One region of the Solibacillus daqui genome, then DNA from elsewhere that is predicted to be linked to it. Evidence: predicted binding sites of a transcription regulator. Region 1 holds the regulator's gene; the other holds the start of a gene.
The links. The regulator Rex, encoded in region 1, represses fermentation and respiration genes when NADH is low (regulators of the CRP and FNR family bind a similar motif). The targets are predictions, from matches to a motif close to TTGTGAAATATTTCACAA.

Region 1 (15,710 bases):
CGCAAACCGACACAGGTAGTCGAGGAGAGAATCCTAAGGTGTGCGAGAGAACTCTCGTTAAGGAACTCGGCAAAATGACCCCGTAACTTCGGGAGAAGGGGTGCTCTGGTAGGGTGTATAGCCCGAGAGAGCCGCAGTGAATAGGCCCAGGCGACTGTTTAGCAAAAACACAGGTCTCTGCAAAACCGTAAGGTGACGTATAGGGGCTGACGCCTGCCCGGTGCTGGAAGGTTAAGAGGAGTGGTTAGCGCAAGCGAAGCTGCGAATTGAAGCCCCAGTAAACGGCGGCCGTAACTATAACGGTCCTAAGGTAGCGAAATTCCTTGTCGGGTAAGTTCCGACCCGCACGAAAGGCGTAACGATCTGGGCACTGTCTCAACGAGAGACTCGGTGAAATTATAGTACCTGTGAAGATGCAGGTTACCCGCGACAGGACGGAAAGACCCCGTGGAGCTTTACTGTAGCTTGATATTGAATTTTGGTACAACTTGTACAGGATAGGTAGGAGCCAGAGATCTCGGAGCGCCAGCTTCGAAGGAGGCGTCGGTGGGATACTACCCTGGTTGTATTGAACTTCTAACCCATGCCCCTTAGCGGGGTAGGAGACAGTGTCAGGCGGACAGTTTGACTGGGGCGGTCGCCTCCTAAAAGGTAACGGAGGCGCCCAAAGGTTCCCTCAGAATGGTTGGAAATCATTCGTAGAGTGTAAAGGCATAAGGGAGCTTGACTGCGAGACCTACAAGTCGAGCAGGGTCGAAAGACGGGCTTAGTGATCCGGTGGTTCCGCATGGAAGGGCCATCGCTCAACGGATAAAAGCTACCCCGGGGATAACAGGCTTATCTCCCCCAAGAGTCCACATCGACGGGGAGGTTTGGCACCTCGATGTCGGCTCATCGCATCCTGGGGCTGTAGTCGGTCCCAAGGGTTGGGCTGTTCGCCCATTAAAGCGGTACGCGAGCTGGGTTCAGAACGTCGTGAGACAGTTCGGTCCCTATCCGTCGTGGGCGTAGGAAATTTGAGAGGAGCTGTCCTTAGTACGAGAGGACCGGGATGGACACACCGCTGGTGTACCAGTTGTCTTGCCAAAGGCATCGCTGGGTAGCTATGTGTGGACGGGATAAGTGCTGAAAGCATCTAAGCATGAAGCCCCCCTCAAGATGAGATTTCCCATTACGCAAGTAAGTAAGACCCCTGAAAGACGATCAGGTAGATAGGTTCGAGGTGGAAGTGTGGCGACACATGTAGCTGACGAATACTAATCGGTCGAGGACTTAACCACATGTTTATGAATATCAATGAACCGTTTATCCAGTTTTGAAAGAACAAACTTTCAATTTAATAAGTGAAGTGATGATGGCAAAGAGGTCACACCTGTTCCCATACCGAACACAGAAGTTAAGCTCTTTAGCGTCGATGGTAGTTGGGGGTTTCCCCCTGTGAGAGTAGAACGTCGCTTCGCACGAATGAAAACCACTGAGCAATCAGTGGTTTTTTATATTTTAAAAAAATTCATGATTAATCTACTTAATTTATCTGAATTGCAAATAGATTAAAAAATCACTGCAAGAATTTGTGGGGATTTTAATATAAAAGTTAATTTTATCTACTAATTTTTAGAAGATTAAAATTTAGGATTTTAGAGAAAAACAAATTAAAGAAGAAAAAAGTTTTTTAAAAAAGTAATTGTTATAAAAGATAATATCTGATAAAATAAATATTGTCCGAGAGAGTTAATAAAAAAATGGTCCCGTGGTGTAGCGGTTAACATGCCTGCCTGTCACGCAGGAGATCGCCGGTTCGATCCCGGTCGGGACCGCCATATACATTGACTATTCCAAGTAATTCGCAAAAGCGGATTACTTTATTTGGTTTGTAAAGCATATGTTTTGAACACTACCCTTGCGGGAAAAAATTCCCTAAGCTGTTAAGGAGGAGTGTTGATGAATAAAAACGGTTTATTAGTGTGCCTGGCCATTTGTCTCATCTTCTTGCTAATTTTGAGTACTAAGGCTTGTAAAGATGAAATTTTAGAAATTGAAGAAAGTAATGCACATAGATGGCAAAAATATATGAACGAACAAGAATATGAGCAAGTAAAAGTCGGCATGCCTTACATGGAGGTTGTAAAAATTGCCGGTGGGGCAGGGAAAGAAATTAAAAAAAATGTATATGAGTGGAATGATGAGTTACTATTGACGCAAGGCTTCAGACTAACTTTTAAAGACGATAAAGTTACGAAAAAAGAAATTGTTGAACGTCGAGGTAATTCTTCACGATAAATGAAAGTCTTATTGGCGATTTGCTAATAAGGCTTTTTGTTATGCATGAAATAAGTGATACATTTTGAACAATTGAGCTACTTCAAGTAAACTAGAAGTAGAGGATTTTTTTGTGGAAGGAAGCACAATATGATATTTGAAAAACAAGTATATACATTAGAAGAAACACAAGCACTTGCTTTAACGTTGGCTACATTAGTTGAGCCACAATATACAATTACGTTAGAAGGCGACTTAGGTGCCGGTAAGACGACATTTACGCAAAGCTTTGCAAAGGGATTAGGCATCAAACGTACGGTGAATAGCCCCACATTTACGATTATGAAGCAGTATGAGGGACGTATTGCCTTAAACCATTTAGATGTCTATCGTTTAGAGGATAGTGATGAGGATTTAGGTTGGGATGAAATCTTTTATGGAGATGCGGTAACAGTTGTTGAATGGGCACATTTAATAGAAGATGAGCTACCAAAAGAACATTTGGCAATAGAAATTACACGTATTGATGATACAAGTCGAAAATTTGTATTAAAACCAGTAGGTGAGAAATACATGCGCCTTTGTAAGGAGTTAATAAAATGATTTGGTTAGGGATTGAAACAGCAAATGCCCCGCTTTCTATTGCAATAGTTAAAGATGGTAAAGTGGTAGCAGAAGTTGTACAAAATATTAAATTAACGCATTCAGTAGGTGCGATGCCTGCTATTGAAGAAGTGATAAACAAAGCAGGAATTACATCAACTGAAATCGATGCGATAGCGGTATCAGAAGGGCCAGGTTCGTACACGGGTGTGCGTATTGGAGTTACATTAGCAAAAACATTAGCCTGGTCATTGCAAAAGCCCTTAGTAGGTGTATCAAGTTTAAAGGTATTAGCCGCGAATGTACGCGTGTCTAACTATACGGTTTGTGCGTTGTTTGATGCACGTCGTCAAAACGTTTATGCCGGAGTTTACGAAGGAATTACGCAAACGCCAGTTATCGAGGACCACCATGATCATATTGATGGATTATTAACTAAGCTAGATGCATTAAAACGTCCAGTATTATTTGTAGGTACAGATGTTGAGGTTTATTTTGAAAAAATTCAGGAAGTATTAGGTGAACGTGCTGTCCGTGTGCCCTATACTCTAGACTTACCACGTGCGTCAGAGCTAATTGCAGTAGCAGAGGTACAAGAGCTGCCTTCAGTAGATGCGGTTCATGCATTTGTACCACAGTATCGTCGTATTGCTGAGGCTGAAGCGAACTGGATTAAGGAACAGAAAAAGGAGCAACAATAATGGTACAGTATCGTAAAATGACGCTTGAAGATGTTCCGACAGTTCATGCGATTGAGGTTGCGACGTTTCCAACACCTTGGACGTTAGATTCTTTTTACTATGAGTTGAACGAAAATCAGTTTTCGCATTATTTAGTAGCGGAAAATGAAGCTGGTGAACTCGTTGGATTTTGCGGTCTATGGCTTGTTATTGATACAGCACAAATTACGAATGTGGCGGTTGTTGAATCAGTTCGTGGACAAGGTATTGGTGAAGCGTTAATGCGTGAAGCAGTGCGTGTTGCTAAAGAAGCGAATATGGATGTTATGAGTTTAGAAGTACGCGTAACAAACACCGTTGCGCAAAATTTATATCGCAAACTTGGCTTCCAAGATGGTGGTATTCGTAAAGGCTACTATACGGATAATCAAGAAAATGCGTTAGTAATGTGGGTGAATTTATAATGGATCATTATATATTAGCAATAGAAACAAGCTGCGATGAAACAGCAGCGGCAATTATTAAAAATGGTACTGAAATTATTTCTAATGTCGTATCATCTCAAATTGAGAGTCATAAGCGCTTTGGTGGAGTTGTGCCAGAAATTGCGTCACGCCATCATGTAGAGCAAATGACAATTGTGTTAGAAGAAGCGTTGAAGCAAGCTGAAATGGTACCAAAGGAATTGACAGCAGTAGCTGTAACAGAGGGACCAGGGTTAGTTGGGGCGTTATTAATCGGTATTAATGCAGCAAAAGCATTTGCCTTTGTGAATGGGTTACCGTTAATCGGCACACATCATATTGCGGGACATATTTATGCGAATAATTTAGTACAGCCAATGGAATTTCCGTTGCTTGCTTTAGTCGTATCTGGCGGTCATACAGAACTTGTATTTATGCGCGAGCATGGATCATTTGAAGTAATCGGTGAAACGCGAGACGATGCAGCTGGTGAGGCATATGACAAAGTAGCACGTGTGTTAAACATGCCATATCCAGGGGGACCTCATATTGACCGTTTAGCGCATGAGGCAACGGAAGCGGTGAAATTCCCACGAGTTTGGTTAGAAGAAGGTTCGTATGATTTTAGCTTTAGTGGGTTAAAATCGGCGGTTATCAACTACAAGCATAATATGGATCAACGTGGTGAGGAAATCATTCCAGAGCAAGTCGCAAAAGGTTTCCAAGATAGTGTTGTTGAGGTATTAACGGCTAAAACCGTGCGTGCAGCACGTGAATTTGGTGTGAAGCAAGTGATTGCAGCAGGTGGTGTATCGGCGAACAAAGGTTTACGTAGTGCACTTGAAACAGCATTTGAACAAGAAGGTATTCCATTTTTCGTACCACCGTTAAAATTATGTACAGATAATGCTGCAATGATTGGTGCAGCTGCTTATCAAATGTATGAAGCAGGTGTGCGCGGGAATTTAGCGATGAATGGACGTCCTGGTATGGAATTAACTAGCTGGAAATAAACATATAGTAAGCATGATGAAATGGAAAGTAGTAATCCGATTCATCATGCTTTTTTCTATGGAATTTTAAGTAAGAGAAATGAAAAGATTTTTTAGAATAATATAAAATAGTCGTAACTTGTATTTTATGATATGAAAATGTCTTTTATAACAACTTTTTATTTAATGTACAATTTTTCTGAAAAATTATCCACAGAAAAAGTGATTAATCCTCAAAAAGATGTGCGAACATGCGTACTTATACACAAAGTGTGAATAACTTGTGGAAAACTTGTGATTTATCTATATGTAGTGGCTATTTTTTCACAAGGTAATGTGAATAAAAATAATTTTAAATGTGGATAATGTGGAAAACACTGTTGATATGTTGATATGACTGCATTTATTTTGTGAATAAAATTGTGGGTTATTTTGTCGAAATTCAGCGTATTGACCTATATATATGTCGAATGGTCAACTGGAAATGAATTATTCATTGGTATTACACAATAATGATGAAGAGGTTAGGATTTTCTTTAGATATGGGTATAGTGTAAAAACAACGGAATAGGGGATGTTTTCATGAATTATTTAAAAGAACGCAACAAAATGATTGTATTGCTTGTATTTGGCGTGGTGATTTTAATAGGTGTCCTTTATTTATTGAGTAGTACAGGGAATGGTGTATTTTTAGCTTCGTTTAGTGGCATCTTTATAATTTTCGCGCTGGTTTTATATCCGTTAGCGCTTGTATATGGGAGAAGTCAGATGGTCGATATTTTTCATAGTATCCGTATCGGGGCAAGACAACCGTTTCTAACGAAAACGGCTAATTCGCCGTGGAAGTTACTAACTGCGGCATTAAATACAGTTATAGCGTTATTGACTATTATATTCTTTGGTTGGATTTATGGGGCCTATACGGCATATCAAAAGCTACAAATGTTAAAAAGTTATCATGTGAAATAGTAAAAGGAGAACGCGAGTATATCTATTACATACATGCGTTCTCCATATTTTATCCCGCATTAAGGGACAGTAAGATGCCTACTTCAAACTGGTACATGAAACGAGAAGGCTAAGTGGGGGGTTCACTGTCCCTAAAAGCCCGATTGGTGAGTGGGGATGGGGGAACCCCCACTGAGCAAAGTTTCACTTTATAGCTGTTCTAGTTCTTCGTTTAGTTCAAGCCATTCCATTTCAAATGTTTCGTGCTGCTCTTTGGCTTCAGATAGTTCAGTTTGGATGGCTAATGTTTTTTCGTGGTCTGAGAAAACAGCTGGGTCGCATAGTTGTTCTTCAAACTGAGTAATTTTTTCATCAAGTGTCGCCATATTTTTTTCAATGTCTTCAATAGTGCGTCGAATTTGGCGTTCACGCTTTTTGGTATCTTTATCAATCATAGATGTTGATTTGGTTTGTGAAGACGTTTCTTGTGATTTTGCCTCAGTTACGGCGGCTTTCATCGCTGCTAGTTCTTCAAGCTCTTGTTTTTTCTCAAGGTAGTAATCGTAATCCCCTAAATACTCAAAAGAGCCTGTCCCCGATAATTCCACAACCTTTGTCGCAATGCGGTTAATGAAATAACGGTCATGCGATACAAATAATAACGTTCCAGGATAATCGATTAATGCGTTTTCTAAAATTTCTTTGCTATCTAAATCTAGGTGGTTTGTAGGTTCATCGAGCACTAGGAAATTTGATTTTTGCATCATCAATTTTGCCAAAGCTAAGCGTGCCTTTTCGCCACCAGATAATGAATTGACGGTTTTCGAAACGTCATCACCACTAAATAGGAAGCGACCTAAAATGCTGCGTATATCCTTTTCATTCATTAATGGCCACTCATCCCAGAGCTCGTTTAGTACAGCTTTGTTTGAATGCAGTTTTGCTTGCTCCTGGTCGTAGTAGCTGATTTGTACATTTGTACCATAGCGAATATCGCCAGTTAAAGTGGCTAGATCCTTTACGATTGTTTTTAGTAATGTGGATTTACCAACACCGTTTGGGCCGACTAATGCAAGGCGATCTTCACGGAATACACGCATATTAATATTGGATGAGATTTCTTTGTCGGGGTATCCAATCGTTAAGTCATCAATCGATAATACGTCATTCCCACTTTGACGTTCAATAGTGAAGCCAAAGCTTGCACTTTTTTCATCGCCATCGGGAGAATCCATCCAGTTTGTTTTTTCTAATACTTTGCGACGTGATTGCGCCATCTTTGTTGTTGAGGCGCGGGCCAAGTTTTTTTGGATAAATGTTTCGAGTTTAGCCTTTTCATCCATTTGGCGCTCGTACATCTTCAAGTCGCGCTCATAGTTTTTTGCTTTTTCATCTAAATAGGCGCTGTAGTTGCCAACATATTTTGATACTTTCGTGCGTGATACTTCGTAAACAGTTGAAACAACTTGATCTAGGAAGTATCGGTCATGTGACACGATTAAAATAGCGCCGTCATAGCCTTTTAAATAGCCTTCTAGCCATGAAAGTGTCTCGATGTCTAAATGGTTTGTCGGTTCGTCAAGTATTAGTAAGTCAGGTTTTGACAGTAACAGTTTCGCAAGTGCAAGACGGGTACGTTGACCACCTGATAGCGATTGAATCGGTTTGTCATAATCAGCAGGGAAAAATTGCATTCCGTGCAAGACAGAACGAGTATCTGCTTCGTATTGATAGCCACCCGCATCTTTAAAATCATGCTGCAATTGATCGTATTCTGCCATAACCCGTCCATAAATTTCACTATTTTCATAAACAGCTGGATCAGCCATTTGTTGTTCGAGTTGACGCAGCTTTTGCTCCTGAATACGCAGTGCATTAAAAATTGTCATCATTTCGTCCCAAATAGACAAGTCCGAATCTATGCCTGCATGCTGCTCTAAATAACCAACGCGAATATCTTTTGGAATAATAATTTCACCAGAGTCATAGCTCATTTGACCGGCAATAATTTTTAGGAGAGTCGATTTACCTGCACCGTTGCGACCCACTAATGCTACGCGGTCACGATGTTGTACCTCAAGTTTGACACCGCTTAAAATTTCATCAGTGATAAAGGATTTATATAATTGATTTACTTGTAAGACAATCATGTTTACACCTCAGTTTCTTCTATTTAGTTTAAAGGATGGACACACGACGTGCAACGATGGATACTTTACTTGGAGCTAGTAGTTTAGTAAGATTAACTTGTTTCTGCTGAATTGGGAACTCGGGCTAAGTGCGTCACATCGTGTGGCAACGTCTGAGTGACCAACATTTTTTTGGCCCAATGCCCAGCGAATGTCACAGATTTTCTAGGGGAATTTTTTCAGTTAACTCAAAAAAATTTGGACGCAATTACGCTGAGGGGTAATTGATAACGATTTCCAATAATAAGAAGGAGGAGGAGAATGTGTGAAACCAGAAGCAAAAATTCCACAAGCAACAACGAAAAGACTCCCTCTGTATTATCGATTTTTAAAAAACTTCGCAAATGAAGGTAAAAAACGTATTTCATCACAAGAATTAAGTGATGCGATGAAAATAGATTCGGCTACAATTCGTCGAGACTTTTCTTATTTTGGAGCACTTGGTAAGAAGGGCTATGGCTACGATGTCAACTATTTACTCGAATTTTTCCGCCAAACCTTAGATCAAGATGAAGCGATGAATGTTGCACTAATTGGAGTAGGGAACTTAGGAAATGGTTTATTAAAATACAATTTCCAAAAAAACCACAATACACGTATTGTGGTGGCGTTTGACTCGAAAGCGCCTTATGAGGGAACAATGATTAGTAATATTCCGGTATTCCATCCAGATCGTTTAGAGGATATGTATGAGGAATTTGGCGCGGAATTAGCAATTTTAACAGTGCCATCACGCTCAGCGCAAATGATGACTGACCGCCTTGTGAACATGAATGCAAAAGGAATATTAAATTTCACGCCTGTACGACTTTCTGTGCCAGAGACGTTAAAGGTTATGAACATTGACTTATCTGTGGAGTTGCAGGCACTTATCTATTTAGTAAGAAATTCAGATTAGTAACAAATTGTTCACATTACTAAAAATGGTAAAATGTTTTTAATTACTGTAAAATGTACATAATAATAGAGGAGGTGGCTATAGTGGAAGTCGTTGTGCATTTAAGTGCGATTACACCTGTAAGCCTAATTATCATTGGTCTTATTGCTTTATTAATTTTTGGTCCAAAAAAATTACCATCTTTAGGTCGTGCCATGGGGACAACTTTACGTGAGTTCCGCAGTGCTACAAAAGGACTAACAGATGATGACGATGATGATTACAAAACAAAAAAAGCTGTCATTGAACATAAAGATAACGAAAAACCTAACGATAAGTAAATTAAGGATGTCTTATTATGAATCCACAAGAATTAACCTTACTCGAACATATGGAGGAACTTAGGAAACGCTTATTTTTCGTGGCGATTTTCTTTGTTTTAGCGCTTTTTGCAGGCTTCTACACAGCCAAACCGATTATTAGACACATTCAACGCAGTGATCTTGCTGCTAGTTTTTCGATGAACGCCTTTAGTCCTGCCGATCCATTAACTGTTTATTTACAAATGACATTCATAATTGCGGCAGTGATTGTTTCACCGATTTTACTCTATCAGTTATGGGCTTTTATAACACCTGGCTTACATGATAAAGAGCGAAAGGCAACTTTAAAGTACATACCGTATGCTTTTGTACTAGGTATTGGTGGTATGGCCTTTGCTTACTTTATTTTATTTCCGTTTGTCATGCGATTTATGACGGAACTATCGAGTGATTTAAACATTACTCAAACGATTGGCATTAATGAATTCTTTTCATTTTTACTAAAGTTAGTCGTCCCATTTGGCATTCTATTTCAGTTGCCAGTCGTTACGCTATTTGTGGCGCGACTAGGGATTATTAACCCAAAATTAATGATTAAATTCCGCAAGTATGCCTATTTTGTATTAATTGTTATTTCTGTATTACTAGCACCTCCGGATTTTGTGTCGAATATCATTATTGCGATTCCGCTTTTTATTTTATACGAGGTAAGTATTGTCATTTCTCGTATAGGCTATCGTAAATATGAAAAGGCTGAAGCAGCGCGTGTTTTACAAGAAGAAGAGCGTGAACGTGAGTTGCAAGTAGAAGAATTGCTAGAGCAGCAGCGTAAACAAATGGAACAAATGAATAGTTAGCAATAAATGCTATCGCCATTCGGTAGCGTTTTTTGTTAGCAAAAAAGCCATGGGAATTTTATTAATAAAATTCTCATGGCTTTTCTTATTATGAAAGCTATACCTGAAACTTATCGGCATTCATTTGGATAAACGTCACGAAGCCGTTAAGTAAAATATGCGCGATAATGGGTGTAATGAGGCGTTTGGTTTTATGGTATAAAAACGCGAAAATCATCCCGCAAATAGTGTATAAAATAATGTGCGTGAAATCCATGTGAATCGCAGCAAACACAATCGCACTAATAATACTCGCAATCCAGAAGTTGTAGTTTTGAATAATCGAGCCAAAAATCACACGACGGAAAACAAGCTCCTCTAGTACAGGTCCTAAAAATACCGTTGCAATCATCATGACAGGGGCGACTTTCGTAACGTTCATAATAGCTTCGGTATTTTCAGACCCCTTATCAATGCCTAATGCAAGCTCAATCGCGGCCCCAATTGTTTGCCCTAAAAATACTAGGAAGAAACCGATGATTCCCCAACCAATGGCTTTACCTAAAGGCATTTTTTCGCCGCTAAACACATTCCAAAAGTTTTTATTACGTGAAATGAATAGGAAGGATACGATAAAGGCAATCGCAAAAGAAATCGTGCTCCACCAACCAGAAAGCTTGATTAATTGTTCATCTGGTGTACCAGAAAATAGCGCTAGTAAGGTATCTTTTAAACCAGGAGTGAATATAAGTAAAAATACAGATAATTGACAAATGATATAAGTTAACAACACATAAAATGCGGTCTTTTGTGTTTTAAACTTAGGTGAGGAAACGTTTTTCACAGCTCCAACCTTCTTTCTATTTTAATAACGATATTAAGTAATTCTTCTATATTGTAGAGGAATTTCTTGATAAAACAAAATTTTTTAGCGCACATACTTGCAAAAAAATAGTGAATTTATTAAAATTATAAATGTGTTAGCACTCTAAGGTTCAGAGTGCTAAATAGAACAAATATTTAGGAGGTTGTTTCAATTGTTAAGACCATTAGGAGATCGCATTATTATCGAACTTGTAGAAGTAGAGGAAAAAACAGCGTTCGGTATCGTTTTACCTGACTCTGCAAAAGAAAAGCCGCAAACTGGTAAAGTTGTAGCTGTAGGCACGGGTCGAGTTCTTGACAACGGCATTCGTCTTGATCTTGATGTAAAAGTAGGCGACGAAATTATCTTCTCAAAATTCTCAGGTACCGAAGTGAAGTATGATGGCGTAGAATATTTAATTTTACGCGAAAGTGATGTACTAGCTATCGTCGGTTAATTTAAAAACGAACTTTCAAACTCGCAGCTAGTTTTTATACATAGTATTTTCTGCTAGCTGCACATGAACTTAAAAAATACATTATAAAAATAGATTGTAAAATTAGGAGGATATGCATTATGGCAAAAGATATTAAATTCTCAGAAGAAGCTCGTTCTTTAATGGCAGCAGGTGTAGATAAATTAGCAAACGCTGTAAAAGTAACATTAGGGCCAAAAGGGCGTAACGTTGTATTAGAGAAAAAGTTCGGTTCACCATTAATTACAAATGACGGTGTATCCATCGCAAAAGAAATCGAATTAGAAAACCCATACGAAAACATGGGGGCAAAATTAGTAGCAGAAGTGGCTTCTAAAACAAACGAAATCGCAGGTGACGGTACTACAACTGCAACAGTTTTAGCGCAAGCAATGATTCGCGAAGGTCTTAAAAACGTAACAGCTGGTGCAAACCCTGTAGGAATCCGTAAAGGTATGGAAAAAGCAGTAGCAGCGGCATTGACAGAGCTACAAACAATTTCTCGCCCAGTAGAAAACAAAGAATCCATTGCGCAAGTAGCGGCAATTTCTTCAGCGGACGAAGAAATCGGTCAATACATTGCAGATGCTATGGAAAAAGTAGGAAACGATGGTGTTATTACAATCGAAGAGTCTAAGGGATTCACAACAGAATTAGACGTAGTAGAAGGTATGCAATTTGACCGTGGTTACCTATCACACTACATGGTTTCAGATACAGATAAAATGGAAGCGGTACTTGATAACCCATTCATTTTAATTACTGATAAAAAAGTGGCAAGCATTCAAGAAATTTTACCAGTGTTAGAGCAAGTTGTTCAACAAGGGCGTCCAATTTTAATTATTGCAGAAGACGTGGAAGGTGAAGCGTTAGCAACTCTTGTAGTAAACAAATTACGCGGTACATTTAATGCAGTAGCAGTAAAAGCACCAGGCTTTGGCGACCGTCGTAAAGCGATGTTAGAAGATATCGCAATTTTAACTGGTGGCCAAGTTATTACACAAGACCTTGGCTTAGATTTAAAATCAGCTGACCTTACTTCTTTAGGTCGCGCGGCGAAAGTAATTGTTTCTAAAGACAACACAACAATCGTTGAAGGCGCTGGTAACACAGACGCAGTAGCAGGACGCGTAAACCAAATCCGAGCACAACTTGCAGAAACGACTTCTGAATTCGACAAAGAAAAATTACAAGAGCGTTTAGCAAAACTAGCTGGCGGTGTTGCAGTTATCAAAGTTGGCGCGGCAACAGAAACGGAATTAAAAGAGCGTAAATTACGTATTGAAGACGCATTAAACTCAACGCGTGCGGCAGTGGAAGAAGGGATTGTATCAGGTGGTGGTACAGCACTTCTAAACGTATACGGCGCAGTAGTAAAAGTATTAGATGAGGTAGAGGGTGACGTAGCAACAGGTGTACGCATTATTTTACGCGCATTAGAAGAGCCAGTTCGCCAAATTGCAGAAAACGCTGGTCTTGAAGGTTCAATCATTGTTGACCGTTTAAAACGTGAAGAAATCGGTATTGGTTTCAACGCAGCAACAGGTGAGTGGGTAAACATGATTGAAGCGGGAGTAGTTGACCCAGCAAAAGTAACACGTTCAGCATTACAAAACGCAGCTTCTGTTGCTTCACTATTCCTAACTACTGAAGCAGTTGTAGCAGACATCCCAGAAGCAGGTGGCGGCGGTATGCCAGACATGGGCGGCATGGGTATGCCAGGAATGATGTAGTCCTTCTTAACAGTTGAATAACATTTTAACTTTGAAACATCTCAAATCATTTATTAGGATTTGGGATGTTTTTGTAACTTTTTCCAAAATTTTTGGTCTAATGAATAAAAGGGGTGTTGGAGGGATTTACATGAAAAAAGGGTTATTGTTAAGCGGAATTGTATTTTGCTGGCTATTTTTCATCCCACAGTTAGTGTTTGCAACGAGTTGGGCATTTCCTTTTGTTGTGTGGAATGATTCAATTTATGTCATTACAGATGAAGTCGTGCCACAGGTAGAACAAAAAATAGGTAAGGTTACGAGGTATTCAGATATGGAGCAATTCGGGGGGAATTTCTCGAACTATTATCCAAAGGGCACTACTTACTATGCAATAGAAGGTATAGCGACAACTGAGGCCATTGCGGTTGAACATGAAAAAGGAAAGTATATTATGGCAGTCTACGAATCACCATATGAATTTCAAGGTAGCGTAATGGATAAGGCGAAAATAGCATTCATTGCGATTGTTATTGCCATTATGAGTTTTATTATTTATTGTATTTTACCCAAATTTAGAAACAGGTAAAATAAATGCTCTTGTGGAATTTAGAGGAAGTATATTTTATGCTAGACGGAATTTTTGCATTAAATGATTTAAAACTCATATCATCAACCTCCTAATAACTACAGATATATAAAATTAAATAGTTAGACTTATTTATAGAAAGAAGAGGTATGACTATCTTATCTATTATCCTTATTTAAGGAGCGGTATTTTGTATATTATGTCTTAGATACGAATTAATTTTTATCATCTATAAATCATATTTATTAATCCAATAATTTCTAATTTTAATAATATTTTGTTTTTTGTAATTACTTATTTTATAATATGAACAAGTCATTTTTACTTGGGGGTTATGAATGAAGAAGTTTAGTATATTTGCAGCATTAATTTTAGTATTACAACTTGTACTACCTGTATCTTTATCAGCATCTGCTGAAGATTCGAGTGAGGTACTAAATTATTTGGCTTTGGGGGATTCCCTTGCAGCAGGTATGAATGAAAAAGGCGAAATTGGCCTTGGTTATGCAGATTATATCGCGCAGAGCTTTAGCATTGGGGAAGAACCAATCAATTATAATAAAGGTTTTGCTTTTCCGGGATATACAACGGTAAATGTACTAAATGATATTGAAAACAATGTAACAAAGCCAATCTATAACTTAGATGGTCAATCAACAAAAACAGCAACGATACAACAGGCAATCAAAGAAGCTCATTTGATCACATTAAGTGTTGGCGCAAATGACATATTAAAAAATGTAACACGTACTGAAGCAGGCGGTTTTTCATATGATGCTGCAGGTGTGCTTCAAACTATCCAACAAGTTTCAACAAACTATAAGAAAATTTTCGATAGTATTTATGCATTGAATCCAGAAGTAGATATTATTGTGATGGGCTTGTATAACCCGTTTCCATATTTACAAGATTCAACAGTACAAGGGCAGTTAAATACACTAGTTACAACAATTAACAATTCGATTAAAACAATTGTAGAAGAAAATGAAGGTATTTTTTCAGATGTGTCATCGTTAATTGCAGAAAACGCAAGTGCATTTTTACCGAATCAAAACAATACTCATCTAAATGAAGCGGGCTATGATGCAGTCGCAGCATTAATGATTGAGGACTATTTTGCAGTTATTTTAGGGGATTTAGAAGATGGATTTACGGAAATCGTGATCGAAGAAGCACCGTTTACAGATATTAAAAACCATTGGGGTAAAGACTATATTGATGTAGCTTATTCTTATGGTATTATGAAGGGCAATGAAGATGGTACATTTAAGCCAAATGTTAATGTGACACGTGCGCAAGCAGTATCTGTCATTGTACGAGCATTTGAATTAGAAGCTACGAATGCAGCACCATTTAAAGATATCAGTCAGTATTCACAAGATACTCAAAATGAAATTGCAGCGGCTTATGAGGCGGGTTTAATTCGTGAAAACGGTGGCTACTTTAATCCAAAAGGGCAAATTACACGAGCACAACTAGCATTAATGTTAATGCGCTTATCGAATAGTTTTGTAGGTGAAGAGTACATTCCAGAATCAATTGCGCCGTTTAAGGATATTGTCAATTTTGATCGTGAAACGCAAGTAGCGATTACATTTTTATATGATATTGGTGTAGTAGATGGGACGAGTGCAACAACGTTCTCACCAAAAGATAACTTAACACGTGCACAATTAGCGAAGATTTTAGTGTTAGCAATGTCAGGAGAATAATTAAAAACAGACTGACCTAGTCGTTGAGACACATATTAAATACCCTTTAGGCTGCTTGGTGACCGTATTCTACGGGCGCTGAGTAGCCTTTTTTTGTATTCTCTCTTCATAATAATATGTCTTCTCGTCTCTTCATTGGCCAATGAATGATGCTTTACAAGCAAGGATTCCTCTGTCTTTAAATGC
Region 2 (15,710 bases), 2.0 Mb from region 1:
TACTCAACGTATCTTCCTCCAAGATGAATGATTTCATCTGAAGAAAGGGTTCCGTTAGGTTTTCCTATCACAAGATAGTTTCAGGCTTTTAAAGGGAAGTTACAAATTCACCGCCTTGTTCTGCAAAGCGATTACTTCTAGTTCCTACTTCACAATAGCATCTTTCATCTTTTGATCCGAACCTCGATTAATTTTATGGATTTGTATCAACCACTGTAAGACAGACTTACTCCACCTTCCACTAGTAAGTGTTCACCTTTAATCACTGACAATGGCATTCGTCCCCTAAAAGATACGTTGGTTTTTATCCAATAGATGCATAAAAACACTCCGTTTCATAAGCTAATGATTATTTCCATATTTAATTATATCAAATTTTATTGTTTTTTCTGAAATTTTTATCAATAAAAAGGTTTGCCTTGAACAAGTCCCAAAACCATACCTTTCATAAAAGAAAGATATTCAATAAAATGGCCCTATTACTGAAAAAAGTACAATCACTCTTCAAGAATTGTGCTCGATTGTTGATCTAAGGAGTTTCTATTGGCTGGTTTAGTTCAACTATTATTTTTCTGGTTCTATAACTCTGTGTTGAACTTCATGTTACTCTTTTCCACTAAACTCTAAAATATTTATACCCTCGGATGCTTCTGGTGCTTCAAAAAATTTAGTAACATGATTAAACACCGCTTCCGTGTCAAAAGCTGCTCTTTCGGGTTGTTCGTTTCGCCTTTGTTCAATTTGGCGTAAGCATTGATCGTTATTTAAATTTAGGTAAATTAGTTGATGGTTTGCATTGACCTCTGACGCCATTTCCAAAAACCACTTTCGCAGTTTTTGAGTGTTAGCTGGAAAATCCATCACTACATCTGTACCAACACTTAATATGTTTTGCACATGCTTTTTCACCAACGGCTTGAGCTGCGCTGAGAATTTTAGATAGTCCTCAAATGATGTGAACTGATTGGGATAAAGAGCTGAAAGCCATTCATCCTCAGATAACAGTACCGCATTTTTTTCTATTGCTAATTTTTTTGATTTAGTTGATTTTCCTGCTCCCATTTTTCCACAGAAAAAGTAAAGCGTCCCCAATTGATTCATATTTTTATCCCCCGAACTTATTTTAGTGGTTTAACCTTTTTTCAAGAATATGGCCCGTTTATTGCAGATAAAGCTCTCCTGCATAATGAAAAAGTATAAATTTTAATCGATTTTAGCTATCCATTCCATTAATACTAGATTGTTGTTAAGATTTTTAATTCTCTTAAACCCACATTTTTTATAACTTGATATTGCTCTGACATTATTACTTTTTACCTCTAATAGAATTTTTGAGGCACCTTTATTACAAAGGGAATTTAACATCATTTGTATCATTTTGGTTCCTATCCCTTTACCCCATAATTCAGGTTCTCCTATAAATTGATCAATTCCATAGATATTTTGGTTTCCTAGATAGCCGTATTTTTTTAATTCAGTTTCTTTAATCTTATAATATTGTATATAGCCAATTGATTCATTTTTGTATTCTACAATACAAGGAGTAACATAGTGTTTACCTTCTATCCTTGGACCGTATTTATTTATCACTCTATCTAAATTTGAAGGTGGTTCTTCATAAAATTCTAATACTCTCTGGTCATTTAGCCATTTTACCATTAAATCAAAATCACCATAGTTCATAAGTCGAATAAGTAATTCTTTGTCAAAAATCAAGCCTATTTTCTCCCTCCATCTATCTTTAATATACTTAGAAAGCATACCTCATCAATACGGCTCTATGTATAAAGAAAGGGCCTAATTCATGTTGCAGAATTGCGCCCTAATCTTGAATAAGCATACCCTTTTTCGAGGTATTTACAAAAAATCACCAAATTGTCCCTAATGGATAAACTCAAAACAGCACCGCAGGAAATGCTATCCCATACGGTGCTGCTCAAAATAGGCTGATGTGATAGCCTGTTCATTTTATTAAACCATAACGGGTATGGTTTTCATTTCATAGATTTTTTGAAGAGTATCGACAAGTTTCGTCTTCTCGTCATCAGCCTCTGTGTAGAGATATCCCTCGACAAGCCTGTACCCAAATACGAGAAGGATTAACTCGTAGACACAAGGATCGGAAATTTGGGATACGTCCGCATACTCCGAAAAGCCATTGTAATAAGCAGGGATGCAGCGCTGGTAGTTTTCGACCATGTTATCGATATCCGATTCATCCGCGATTAGGCTTGCAAGATCCTCGCCCAGGTAGCCCCATCCGCTAGTATCCCAATCGATAAGCGCGAATTTCCCGTCAGCATAAATAAGATTGGTTACCCAGAAGTCCCTGTGACATAGCACGAGGGGCAATTTTTCAATACGGGCAAATATCTCGTCTGCTTGCTCATCAATGTCAATGAGCATTTGACGCAGGTGCAAGGGCAATTCACAGTCTTCTGATCGTATATAATCGTAGACGACCGGCCATGACCGGTAACGCAAATACGAATTTTTCCTAAGATCCGGATGGCTTAGATTCGTCAGGCTCTGAAGGACGGCGGGTTGCTCCGCATACAGCTTGCCTTGAAAACGCCCCAACTCCAACGCGGCCGCTTCATACATGTCACTGGTCAAGTCTAAACCGGTTACGCCATCGATATATTCCAGCCACAGATAGTATTCATTCATTTCGGCATTGAGTTCGGCGTGATAACATATCGGCCAACGAAGGGCTTGCGAGAAAGTCGCTCCCAAGTCAGACGAATAGAGATCATATTCCCGACGCCATGAACCCGGATCGCCGTAACGTTCCCATTGTTTCTGGATTTTCAGCACGATACGGTAATGCAATTTATCGCCATCCACGGTCTCGGCGATTCCCGTTACCAGGTACACATCTCCTACAGTTCCGCCCTGTAACGGCATAGTTTGGTAATCAGTAGAGATGATATTCGTTTTGAACTTTTGATTTAAAGCATAAATCAGCTTTTCAATTTCAATAATCATTTATTCCTCCATTTTCTTCTTAGTCGATTTGGTAGAGCATATTATCCTGGATATACTCGTTATCAAGATACATCCGGTTAATATGATTTTCTTATGGTGAATCGTTTTAATTAAACACCCACATTTTACCATAATTGTAACATATAAGTTTTTACATTCATATGCTTTATAAAATTTTATAAGGAAATTAAAGATTTTCTTTAAACTTCATAATTGAAATTTCTTCACTATAAATATCTGAAGAGGGTTGTTCAAATATATGGCCCGATTGCAGCACAGACCTTATACATCAAACGCCCTTTAGATCAATAAGAACCTAAATATTCCGTTTGTAGTTCTGTCTCTATAACTTGACTTTCGAAAGAAACATTGTACGCCTTAGCATTAGGCCTTGAGCTAACTATTTTACTAATTTCTTGTTCCTTGTAATGAATTGCTACCCCATCATATGTCGCAACCCCTGATTGTATATTTTTTGATTCAATGAGTTTATGATATGCGGGTCTTCTTTCTATTTCTCCATCGTAATGTGGACAATTACTCCCCTTTAAAAACCCCAAACATTTTATTGGTTCAAGTCCATCACCATACGAATCAGTAACCCCTTCTTCAAACCAACAAATAGAACCTGCACTTAACCCAGCTAAAATAACACCTTGATTCCACGCTTTTCTTAAAATATCGTCTAAGCCCCATTCTTTCCACAAAGTTAAAAGGTTTTTAGTATTTCCTCCACCAACATAGACAATGTCTTTCTCTAAAATAAAGTTCTCAAGATCCCTAGTCGGTGGATTAAATAAAGATAAGTGGGAGGGTATACAATCCTGTTGATTAAAAAAGTTATAATACCTTGATATATAATTATCAGAATCTCCACTTGCAGTAGGAATAAAGCAAATTTTCGGATTAGCTTTCTTTGCTTGTTTTATTATATACAAATCTAGCAATGGATTATCTGGTTCCATTGAAAAGCCACCACCACCAAGAGCAATTATTTGCCTCATCTACGTTCTCCTTTCAAAAAGTATTAAGTAGTTAGTTCTTCAAATGATAATTACTCCCTTGTTAAACTAAATGGTCCTATCTTTCTTCAGCTAACTGACTTCGATTGTTGAATAAAAAATTCACTCAAAACATCGTTAGGGGGACATACTGTTTATAAACAGTCAAAAGCAAACACCCCACTCATTGGGCACTGACTACCCTTTTTGAGACAAGAATAAAACACCATTTTATGCAGCCAATTGACGGTATTGAACCGGCGATTGGCTGTTTAGTTTCGTTTGAATACGGATATTGTTATAATAAGTAATGTATTCTTCGACAATCTGTATCACACGTGCGTTCGTTGTGCGATAGATATCGTCGAGATAGAACGTTTCAGACTTTAGCGTGGAATGAAACGATTCGATTGGGGAATTATCAGCTGGCGTGCCTTTGCGGGACATGCTCATGGTAATTCCTTTTTCTTTGGCTGCTTTTTGATAAGCATAGGATGTATAAACGGAGCCTTGGTCACTATGCAGAATGCATCCTTCTGGTAGCTTAGGCAATTGATAGAGCGTATCCAACACAAAATCAGTGTCTTGTTTGATACCAGTAGTTTGTGCCACAATTTCGCCATTGTAGACATCGAGAATACTAGAAAGATACATCATCGATTGTCCAAAAGGCAAGTACGTAATATCCGTGACTAGCTTCTCCATAGGCTTAGATGCTGTAAAATCGCGTGCTAATAAATTCGGTGCGACGTATGCTGGCTGCCCGGTACGCTTCCGTTTCTTCACCTTTACTTTACATTGCCAACCATATTTTTGCATAACACGCTGCACAGTCTTCCTACAAACTCCTGGGTACAGATTAGCAATCTTTCGATAACCATATCGAAATTTATTCTGTTTGCACAAGTCGCCAATCTGCTGATCTCGAATCTCCTTTTGTGTGGATTGATCCACATCCTTTCTCCAACGATAGTATGACGAGCGACCTACGCCTAAATGACGACAGATTTCACCAATTGGCATAACATCTTTTAATTCTTCAACTAATTGAAGTACTACTTTTGGCGCCACTTCCCTTCCAATTCCGCGTACTTTTTTAAAACTTCAATCTGTTGTTTCAACTCTAGATTCTCTGCCTGTAGCTTGGCTGTCTCACTTTCAAATTCCGGTCCTTTGCCGAAGGCATATTGTTTACCAACTGGTTGTTTAAGACGGTGCATTTCACCATTTCGATACCAATGCATCCATCGCTTCAACTGCGTATAGTTTCGAATGTCCAATTCTTCCATTACTTCTTTTACCGGTACGTTAGCCATTCGCATTTCAATTGCCTTCATTTTCACTTCTACTGGATAACTGACTCTTGTTCCCATAGAAAAACACCTCCACATTGATTATTTCAGGTTTAAGTCCCCGTTATTCAATGAAAGGTGTTTTTATTTGTCTCATGTTATTAGGTCAGTGCCTTGCTAGAATGGGGTGTTTTGTTACATAACTTTCATTTGGGAACGTTTATTTAGTTAGTTTTGTATATTTATGATAGATGGTAAAAGTGATTAATTTTTTTTAATTTCTGTTGCATTAAATCCCTCATCAGAACAATTAGTCAGTTTTTCCCATTTAGCTGCTTTGTAATCTATTGTTTTTATATAATCATTTTTACCTTCTATATACATCTCAATACTGTTAGGGTATTTATCAGCTAAAGTTTGTTTTAATTGACTATAGTTTTGGGCTTCTTTTGGATGAGCAATCATATAATCTCTAAATGCAAGATGTCGAGTTATTTCAGGATTTCCTTGTTCAAAAATATGAACATGATGAGTTCTATTATTCCCACCTTTACTAAAATAACGTCTATTAGGAATACCATTTTCTCCATGAACTCTGTAACCTAACTGTTCAAACTGATAATTAAATTTATCAACTTCACTAAGACACGTAACTTCAATCAAAATATCAATTACTGGTTTAGCCTGTATATTCGGTATTGCAGTACTTCCAATATGAAAAACATTTATTACTAAAGTTCCTAATATATTTTTAAGTTGCTTGCTTTCTTCTTCAAACATCAACGACCATTCTCTTTTATGTGAAGATATCTCAACTTTCCGCATATTACTTCCTCCATTATTTTTTTATTATACAAGTATTATCAGATAGTTGATTAAAACCTACACAAAGCGTCGTTTGGTAACTTTCTTAAAAAACGTTATTCAATAATATGGCCCGTTTGTTGAACAACATGGCTATGCATTTATTGTTCTTTAAACGACTTTATAATAAATTAAACAACTTATTATCTGTATAGTATTGTAGTAAGTTAAAAGTTTTCCTTATCAAATATTTCAATATCAATAATCCGCGCACCTTGCTTTGTAATCGCTTGCTCAAGCTCGTTTACAGTGGATTGCTTAGCCCCTTTTGTTAATGTAATAATGACGCGTCGCAGATAGGTAGTATCATCATCTAGCGAGAACACACAGTGTAATGGCCAAACCTTTTTTACTGCAGTTAGGACTTTAATTAAAATACCATCCGTGTCAGGTAACGCAATCGTTACAGCGCAGCTTCCTGTACGATAGCCCCATGCTTCTTCAAGCAGCTCGAATACTTTTGAGTGAGGTAAAATGCCTGAGAAATTCCCCTTCGTATCTACAACCGCTAAATATGGTAATTGTTTGATTGAATGAAACACTTCAAAAAACGAGCTGTTTTCATGAACAAATGCATCGCTTTCGATACCTAAGTTTTTGACTGGCTGTTTCATATCTCCATCTTTTAGCTTGTACTCAAGTACTTCCACTTTATAAATGTTACCAACAAATTTTTCACCGTTGTCATCTAGAATAGGAATACAACGAAAACCATTGTCATTTAGTTGCCCTAACACCTGTGAAATAGTGTCCGATTCTTTTACAAAACTTACCTCTTTCTTTTTTACGATTCTTTGTTTAACTAACATAATGATGCCTCCTTCGATGTCATTAGCTATATTTTATAGGCTTTATGCTCAATGCGAAAGCTATTTTTTAGAATTTTTTGTATTTTGAGAAAAATATTAATAACGTATTATGAAATTGATATTCCCAACCGGCTTTTGTATATCTTTGGTCATGAGCTACCACAAAGTTAAAATCAATCGCCCTCTAGATTGGTTATAACTTCTACGACAAAAGCGAAGCGACAGACGCATTTCTGCTTTGTGTGGAATATGTGCACTTTTTGCATGGATATGTGCGAATCCCCAAAAAACCCCCTATTCTCCTCCCACCTTATGTAAAGAAACCAAACAATAAAAAAACCAACTCGCGAAAGTTGGTTCAACATTTACTTATAAAATTCATAATAAATATAAGCATAGGCCAATTTTCGACATTGCTCATACGTTGTTAAATTATTTTCGGCATTGTTTACAGCTGCAAAATAGATTGCTGCTAACGGGCTCTCCTCTTTTGGATATAGCTTTCGCACCTCGTGAAATGCACGCCCACTTAGTACCTCCGTACCGAGTTCTGATTTCCGAACTAGGTAGCCAATTGTCGTCTCATCTATCCGTGTATTTAGCAATCGCCGGTCCCCAAACGCGTCCTGTAATTTTTCGTTTATGCAATAAAGGATTTCATTTTCTAATTGTCGATCATCTTCACGTATTTTTATATCAACGATTACTAGCGAAAGGCCCTCCAAAGATGCGTTGTTCAAGAGTTCATTTACCTCGTTGATAAACTGGTCATAGCTCATTGGAAAACTGCTATCGACAAAATTCAAATTAGACGTGGCCATTGCCAAATGTTTTTGTAAATACTCTTTATCGATGTGAAGTTGCTTAAAATATTGATCGTAGGATTGCTGTATCTCTAGAGGTAGCTGCGCGTCGTTTATTTTTTGACTGATTACTGAAATACGTTCATATAAACCGACGATTAAATCACGATAACATACTTCATTTATACAGATTTTTAGCAATTTATGATAAAGTGTCAACGCCTCATTGTACTTGTTTAAAGAATTTAAAATATCCCCCTTTAATGATTCCAGCTTTAGCTTAAAGCGGGGTGTCAGTTCAAATGGTATTTGCTCAAAATACTTATTATAAATTTGGTAAGCATACTCATTTTTCTCCAATTTCAAGGACAGTTCAATATGCGCGATAATGCATACTAAAAAATCTTTATTACAGGCAGCACCCTTATTTTTCACCCAAAAAATAGATGGATATTTACTGCTTTCCCACAATACACTATCGATCCTCGTCTCAATCATAGACGCATTATATTTTTTCAAGGATGACGATAAAACTCCAAATTGTTTATATTCCATCGCATAGCTCATTGCCAGCTTATAGTAATTTCGAGCATCTTCAAAGTCCATATAAAAGTAGAAGCAATGACCCATAATCAAATAAATAGTTGCTACGTTTTCCTGATATTTTTCCTTAATAATCGGCTCGATTGTAATCATTAAATCTAACACTTCATTGTTCAATGTTGAAAATAGAAATGGTTCGATTTCAGCATTAATAAATTGAATTAGCTGTTCAAATTTCTCTTGGTGAATACACTCATGCACAATCGTTTGAAACTGTTCATATTGTTGCTCGATTGATGCAAATTGTTTCGTTTTGTATTCCGAAATTTCATCTTCAATACGCAGTTGTTCCTTCATGATTGCCAACTCCCCTATTATAGTTGAAATTCGCTAAATAGCTCTCGTTCGATAATTGAAATTTCGTCTAACATACGTATAATTTGCTGAACCTTTTCCGAAAAAAGGTCATTGTTTACTTGTATCCAGTTTCGAAGCTCTTTTAAAATAGTTGTTTCCAATTGAACTAGACGCTTCGGATAGCCCTCCTTAAGTAAAAAACGAGGGTCATATAATAGCATGGAATTATTCGAGTATTTCGAAAAAAAAACTAAATCATCCTTTGGAATTTCTCGTAAAACATCGCGTAAGCCATCTAAAAATAAATTCGTTGTTGCAGCCGCCGCTATTAATGATTGAACAGGGTTACCTACCGTAATTGCTTTCATTCGGTGTAACTTTTGGTTTTTCATAGCGGTATCTAACATAAATTGACGCAATAAAAATACAAATGCATTTTCTGAATTAACGACAGGTAGTTTTTTATCATCATAATAATAAAATATCCCAAAATCAGCCATCGTTAATAGGACGTATGGGGTATGTAAAAATTCATGACGCAATAAACTAAAGTAATACTCATAATGATGCCACTGCGAATAATACTGTTGCTGTTCCTCGGTTAAAAAAAATAACGAATCCTTTGAATCTAATACGTTCATCGCATCACCCCTCCATTTATAAAATATTATACATATTTTATGAAATATTAACATATTATAATAGCTTAAAAAGAAATATATGTAGTTTATAACAAGCATTTTTCAATACAAAATTTGGCACCAAGTGTATTTATCTAATAGAGTCCGTTCTGCTACGCTACGGGGGACGCTTTCCTGAGGGCGTGGCTTCAACTAACTTGTATGTGCCTCTTACGGTGGCACATACAAGTGGATTTTCCGCACACGCTTAATCCTCTAGGAGTCGCCCTAAGAAATGTGCTCCTGTCGCTACGCTTTCGTCGCAAAGTAAGGCTCAAATCATACGGCATTTGAGCCTTACTTCACTTCGCGGCACTCTACATTCAAGCTAAAGCTGGTTTTTATTACAAATATTTCGAAAAAAGTTTGTTGGGTCAAGCACTGTTAATAAAATTAAGTAAAAATTAGTCTAAGTATGGTTTTATTTTGACGCAATCAATGTAGCCAATTTTATTTACAAAGCTAACTTTTAATCAAAGATACAACATTGTATACAGCGTACTATTTTATTCATCACCGCCGCCTCGCGATAGCGCAAGCGGCAACATTGGACTCTTTTACCTTTATTAATAACGTAACATTTTAATTTGGCGGGCCTTGCATGCGGCATTAAAGACAGTAGTATGGACACGTACCACGTGGCCATAATGCTGTCATGCCGTAGCCCGCCGAAAATAAGTAACACTGCACTCAATACATTTTTTGTTAGTAAGTTTACTCAATGTTAGTATGAAGTTTAATTTATTTGATTATTTCATAGGAAAAAGTATAAAATGTTCAACTTTCAACAGAAAAAAACCGCCTAGAAAATAAATTCTAAGCGGCATTGCTATTATTATAATTGGCTTAGTACGCTAAACCGAATAACGCTTTAATATGCGTCATGTAACGAATGTTTGAAGCTTCTTTCATTAATGAAGCTGGTAAACCAACTAATTGTGTATTGTTTGCACCAATAGTTGCGATACCGTCTTTACGTCCTAAAGAACCTAAAGTACCAGAGTTTGTGAACTGGAATGCTTTCATGTCGTGATCTTTAATTTGAGCAAAGATGTTGTAACCAGCTTGCTCACCTTGTTGCCATGCTACTTGAGCAGTTGGCGCGTAAGTTGGGCGGTCGCCTGGGTTTGGAATGTGTGCAGAAGCATCACCTAATACAAATACTTCTGGGTGAGAAGTAGATTGTAAGAAGTCGTTGATTGTTGCTTTACCACGGTCACAGTTAAGACCTGATTCACCAACTAATGGAAGTGGAGCTACCCCACCAGTCCATACTAATGTGTTCGCAACGATTGGCTCACGGTCTTTTAATTGAATAACATTGCCTTCAACACCTGTTACAGGAGTTGAAGTGATGAATTCAACACCACGTTTTGCTAATGATTCAGTCGCACGAGCAATTAAGTTGTCTGGGAATACTGGTAAGATTTTTGGACCAGCTTCTACTAATTTGATTTTTAAATCTTCGAAAGGTACGCCGTATTTCGCAGCTACTTTCGGGAAGTGGTCTACGATTTCACCAACAAGCTCAACACCTGTTAAACCGCCACCGCCGATAACGATCGTTGCATCTGCTTCATTTTTTGATTTTGCATATTCAGCGATACGTGCTTCGATATGCTCACGGATAGCGTTTGCTTCGTCAACTGATTTTAATACGAATGAGTTTTCTTCTAAGCCTGGGATACCGAAGAATCCTGTTTGAGAACCTAAAGCAACAACTAATGTATCGTATGATAAAGTTTTACCATTTGAAAGTTGAACTTCTTTTTTGTCAGCGTTGAAGCTGTTTACTTTTGCGATTTCAAGGTTGATGTCTTTACCTTTGAAGATTTTTTCTAAAGATAGAGAAACAGCGCCCTCTTTAATTGTACCACCAGCTAAGCGGTGTAATTCTGTAATGATTTGGTGCGTTGGGAACTGGTTTACAACTGTAATGTTTGCTTCTAGCGTATTTAAATATTTGCGAGCTGTTTGAGCAGCTAAAACACCAGCAAAACCAGCACCTAAAATAACGATATCTTTTGTTACCATGATAACATCCTCCAATTAAATTAGATTGTGCGAATTAATTATTTGTCTTTTTTCTCAGCTGCTACAGCTAAAAATGCATTAGCAAAACGTAATGCGCCTTGAACTTGAGGGTCTTTTAACATTTTTAATAGACCAAATACACCTACTGTTTCACTTGAAACTTCAGCACGGTCTTTTGCTTCGATAGCCGTTTGAGCTAAAGATTTTGCCGTATCTACTACTGGGCTAGCCATTTCTGTTACAGCTGCAACTGTATCACTTTTTAATGTTTCGTCAGTTGCTACTGCAGTCGCGAAATCATATGCCTTAGTTAATAAAGTTGTCATTTCTGCTAACTTAGGTAAGTTGTCAACTAAAGTTGTTAACGAAGCTTGTACCTCTGGCTTTAATAGTTGGTCTAGTACGTCTAATTGTTCTTGTGTAACAGACACTTTTTCTACCTGATTATTCATTTCTGACATAATAACTCTCCTTTGCCAACACTTAATATTTTTTTCTTCATGAAAAGTCCAAAAACTATGTTTAAACTTTCACATTATCATTCAATAAGCAATCCTAGCACAAAGATTCGGTTGTTACAATTAGAAAATAAGAATATAAGAGAGAAAAATCAAATTTAACAATATTCTGAATTCTTAGTGCTATTTTTCGCGCTATTTTTGGTATAATAATCAGATATATTACTGCAAATAATAAGTAAAAACTTATTTTGGAGGTATTATTATGCGCAATAATCCACGTTATAAACGTGAACTGTTTACGAGGAAATATTATTCGTTATTTGAATTTACAAAGGTCGGATTAATCGCCTTCATTTGCATTCTCATCATTGGTAGTTTCATGCGAGTTGTTTTTGGATAAAAAAACTCCTCGTAAACAATGTTTACAAGGAGCTGTACATATCAATTACGCCTCGGCGTAATTGCGTCCAGATTTTTTTCGAGCCCGCTCGAAAAACTCCTTTAAAAAATCTGTGACATCCGCCGGGGGCAGTAACTTGATTCAGCTAAAAATGTCCCCCGCTGAACGGAGGACATTTTTAGCATTTATTCCCTAGTTATTCGAGTGAGGGACTTTTGCTGAAACAAGTTAGATTAATTTTCGCTTTCTCACTTCGATAAATTTCCCAGCAGAAAAAATAAGGACCGCAAGCCAAATACAGCTAAACGTAAAGAGCTCCGTCATTGTAAAAGGCTCTTTATAAACAAAGATTCCGATTACTAAGCTCATCGTTGGCGATAAAAACTGCACAAAGCCCAATAAATATAATGGAATTTTTTGTGCTCCTTTTGCAAAAAGCACAAGTGGTAATGCCGTTATAATCCCACTTCCTATTAATAATAAGTTAGTTTTCATATCCACTTGTAAAAAGGCAATATCGGTCGTCTGCATTAAGTAAATATATCCTACAATCGCGATTGGTAAAATAAAGAGTGTTTCAATTGCCAAGCCTCGCGTTGCATCTAGCGGAATTTTCTTTTTCAGCACGCCATAAATTGAAAATGATAGCGCAAGTGTTAGGGACACCCACGGAATCGTCCCACCCAAAATTGCTTGATATGCTACGCCAGTTGCTGCGATAATGACAGCTACAATCGTTGCACCTGATAGCTTTTCCTTAAAGATGATCAAACCGAAGAGCACAGAAATAAGCGGGTTAATGTAATAACCAAGACTCGCCTGTAGCAATTGCTCATTGTTAACCGCCCAAATATATACACCCCAGTTGACACTTATAACTAGTGATGCAATGAAGAGCGACCAAAACTGAGCTTTTCTCCCCCAGAGCGATCTAATATCCTCCATTAATTCCTTTCGCTGTTTTATGAGTAATACAAAGAGCGCCGTAAAAACGAATGACCAAATAACACGGCCCGCTAAAATTTCGAGACTCGAAACATACTGCACTTGTTTCCAATAAAGTGGGATAAGCCCCCACATTAAATAGGCTCCTGCCGCAAACAGGACGCCTTGTTTTTGTTGTGACATACTTGCACCTTCTATAAATTTAATAGAATTCATTATAGAGGTCGAAACGTGAGATGTAAATGTCGAAATCAATTTGAGTGCGTGAAATAAAGAATACTTTCACCCATCTCATTAAAAAATCAGCCGAATGTAGATTAAAAAGACAAAAAGAAAGTTACGTCAGCACTTTTTTTTAAGTAAATATGCACAAGCAAAAGCATTCGCGCAACATATTCGTGCCGAATGCTTCTCCTTATTTAAAATTCTTGTTGATAAAATCTAATGTGGAAGAATATTTTTTGATTTCATAATCTGTAAATCTCACCGAGTCATCTGAACCTTCTTCAATAAAACTATACTCTATTGAAGCTTTTGGATTAATCGTCTTTTCGAAAAAAGTAAAAATAGAGTTTAAATCTTTTTCTAAATTATCATTTGATTTAGTTAGGCTGTTTTCTTTGAAATATACAGTGGCAAAAATATTGGTACATTCGCCATTTCCATTAGTCAGCCTACAATTAAACCAATAATCATCATATTCAGAATCAAAAGTGAAACGTTCATTTCCAATTTTTTCTTTCTCAGATTCCCATTTTTTATTTTCATATAAACTAGCAATATTTGCATTTGTTTTTTTCATTTCCAACAAAAAATCTTCTTTTGTATTTACGCCCTTTAATTTTTCCATATCAAATACAAAGGTTTCACTCTCGTGTGGCTCTCTCATATCTGAGACATGAATAATTTCCAATAATGCCCCGCTTTGTTTTACTAATTTATATAACTCGAATAAGCGGTCTAAATCTTTTTCTTCAAAACTTGCTATTTCCATATGAGAGGTAGAATAAAAAGAACTCCAAATAGCTTTTTTTCCACCAACTTCTCCTATAAACACTCTATTTTCATCATTAAATGATTCATCAAATCCAAGTTTATTGATATCCGGAATGACTTTATCTAATTTATGTAGTTCCGTATCCGCTTCAAATGCATTTAAATAATTATCTTTGATTAAATACTTACTTTTGTAATTAAGTTCATTTTCTGATGGATTATCATATACCACAACGGAAAATTCCATTTCTTGATGGTCAACAGGAGCAACAATGTATGAATCCTCACCTAATTCTAATGAATTTTTATATGAATCTTTTACAACGATGTCAATTCCATGTGTATCTTTCACATAATTTTTTATTAACTCATCGTTAGAAAGAGAACTACATGCACTTAAGATCATTACTAAAAATATAGAAAGTACAGTTAATATTTTTTTCAATTTTTCTCCCCCTAATTAATTTATCAAATCAAAAAGTAATTATAGCAGAGGAAAATTATTTTGAAAAAGTTTGTAACACAAAAAAATATAATAGCAATGGCCTAAGATGGTCTTCACCGAACAAATTAGACTACTAAGATCTATTAAAAAACAGCCCGGCTCACAGTTTTTCGTAGCACTGGATAATCTCGATTTTTTGTTTTATTGAAAATTTCCCCGTAAAAAATACTCCCAATAGATAGACAGATTGTATTTTTTTATCTGTCTATCTATTGGTGAGCGTATCTAATCATATATTCTGGTGTTACCATTATTTTTGAAAGCAAAACAATTATTCATGAAGGGAAGATCTTTATTCGATTACATCAAACCATAACGGTGATTTATTTTCAAGATCACCATTGTAATTAATAGTTAATTCTTCACCCATCAAAATATCATTTAGTGCATAAAAGTCAATTGATAAATTTTCTGTATTATTTTCAAAATTAGTATTTGGAGTGTATGAATGATTAAAAAGTGATCCAAATCCAAGTGCAATGGCTGTATCATTTTTCCCCCAATAAAAGCTATAGTAAAGAAGGGAAGTCTTTTTTAAATATTTCCAATCCCCTTTAGGTAATATTATAACGGGTGATACCTCAATAAGTTCATCTTTTTTTATATCACGTGTAGCATATATACCTTTACCATATTTCCCGGTATCTTTTATACATATAGGACCCAAAGCAGTAACTCCTTTCCCCAATCCCTATATCTCTCCAATCAAAAAAATCATTATTGATTAGATTTTTAATCTAAATTCGAGAGTTGATTTTTTAAATAATCATTGCGTTCTCGAATAAATTGGAAAATCAATTCTGGTTCATTATCAAAAATATCAATCTTATTTTTTTTATAAGGATCAAGGAGGATATGGGGACGTATACATTGATGTAGTGGTAAGACTTTGTTTTCCATATAGTCAACTGTAAACATTGTTTCAAGAATTTCTTCTAATGTTTCTTTGTAAAGTTTGCGGAATTCGGGAACTTGCAATAGAACATAGTTAAGATGGTTTCCTGATTTACCTTCAATTGGGACATACGTATG

Region 2: a site for Rex is predicted at 11,890-11,907, ahead of O7776_RS07820 (helical membrane plugin domain-containing protein). Genes of this name have one in related genera too.

Annotation. Positions count from the first base shown of each region.
Region 1 covers NZ_CP114887.1:3,723,587-3,739,296, reverse strand. The annotation lists rRNA gene O7776_RS18260 (23S ribosomal RNA) at 1-1,280, shown strand, start outside; rRNA gene rrf (5S ribosomal RNA) at 1,345-1,460, shown strand; tRNA gene O7776_RS18250 (tRNA-Asp) at 1,745-1,820, shown strand; gene O7776_RS18245 (hypothetical protein) at 1,942-2,280, shown strand; gene tsaE (tRNA (adenosine(37)-N6)-threonylcarbamoyltransferase complex ATPase subunit type 1 TsaE) at 2,410-2,862, shown strand; gene tsaB (tRNA (adenosine(37)-N6)-threonylcarbamoyltransferase complex dimerization subunit type 1 TsaB) at 2,859-3,563, shown strand; gene rimI (ribosomal protein S18-alanine N-acetyltransferase) at 3,563-4,006, shown strand; gene tsaD (tRNA (adenosine(37)-N6)-threonylcarbamoyltransferase complex transferase subunit TsaD) at 4,006-5,019, shown strand; gene O7776_RS18220 (hypothetical protein) at 5,581-5,967, shown strand; gene O7776_RS18215 (ABC-F family ATP-binding cassette domain-containing protein) at 6,156-8,096, opposite strand; gene O7776_RS18210 (redox-sensing transcriptional repressor Rex) at 8,401-9,033, shown strand; gene tatA (twin-arginine translocase TatA/TatE family subunit) at 9,117-9,353, shown strand; gene tatC (twin-arginine translocase subunit TatC) at 9,371-10,192, shown strand; gene O7776_RS18195 (CPBP family intramembrane glutamic endopeptidase) at 10,290-11,015, opposite strand; gene groES (co-chaperone GroES) at 11,209-11,493, shown strand; gene groL (chaperonin GroEL) at 11,613-13,244, shown strand; gene O7776_RS18180 (hypothetical protein) at 13,375-13,812, shown strand; gene O7776_RS18175 (S-layer homology domain-containing protein) at 14,151-15,524, shown strand.
Region 2 covers NZ_CP114887.1:1,628,753-1,644,462, reverse strand. The annotation lists gene O7776_RS07875 (RNHCP domain-containing protein) at 1-7, opposite strand, end outside; gene O7776_RS07870 (P-loop nucleotide/nucleoside kinase family protein) at 604-1,101, opposite strand; gene O7776_RS07865 (GNAT family N-acetyltransferase) at 1,204-1,716, opposite strand; gene O7776_RS07860 (aminoglycoside phosphotransferase family protein) at 1,972-2,988, opposite strand; gene O7776_RS07855 (Type 1 glutamine amidotransferase-like domain-containing protein) at 3,294-3,992, opposite strand; one part of gene O7776_RS07850 (IS3 family transposase) at 4,221-5,089, opposite strand; one part of gene O7776_RS07850 (IS3 family transposase) at 5,089-5,362, opposite strand; gene O7776_RS07845 (GrpB family protein) at 5,546-6,106, opposite strand; gene cbpA (cyclic di-AMP binding protein CbpA) at 6,313-6,954, opposite strand; gene O7776_RS07835 (hypothetical protein) at 7,320-8,657, opposite strand; gene O7776_RS07830 (serine protease) at 8,675-9,298, opposite strand; gene O7776_RS07825 (NAD(P)/FAD-dependent oxidoreductase) at 10,184-11,371, opposite strand; gene O7776_RS07820 (helical membrane plugin domain-containing protein) at 11,410-11,832, opposite strand; gene O7776_RS07815 (hypothetical protein) at 12,095-12,232, shown strand; gene rarD (EamA family transporter RarD) at 12,461-13,360, opposite strand; gene O7776_RS07805 (hypothetical protein) at 13,593-14,618, opposite strand; gene O7776_RS07800 (SET domain-containing protein) at 14,971-15,366, opposite strand; gene O7776_RS07795 (CotH kinase family protein) at 15,411-15,710, opposite strand, start outside.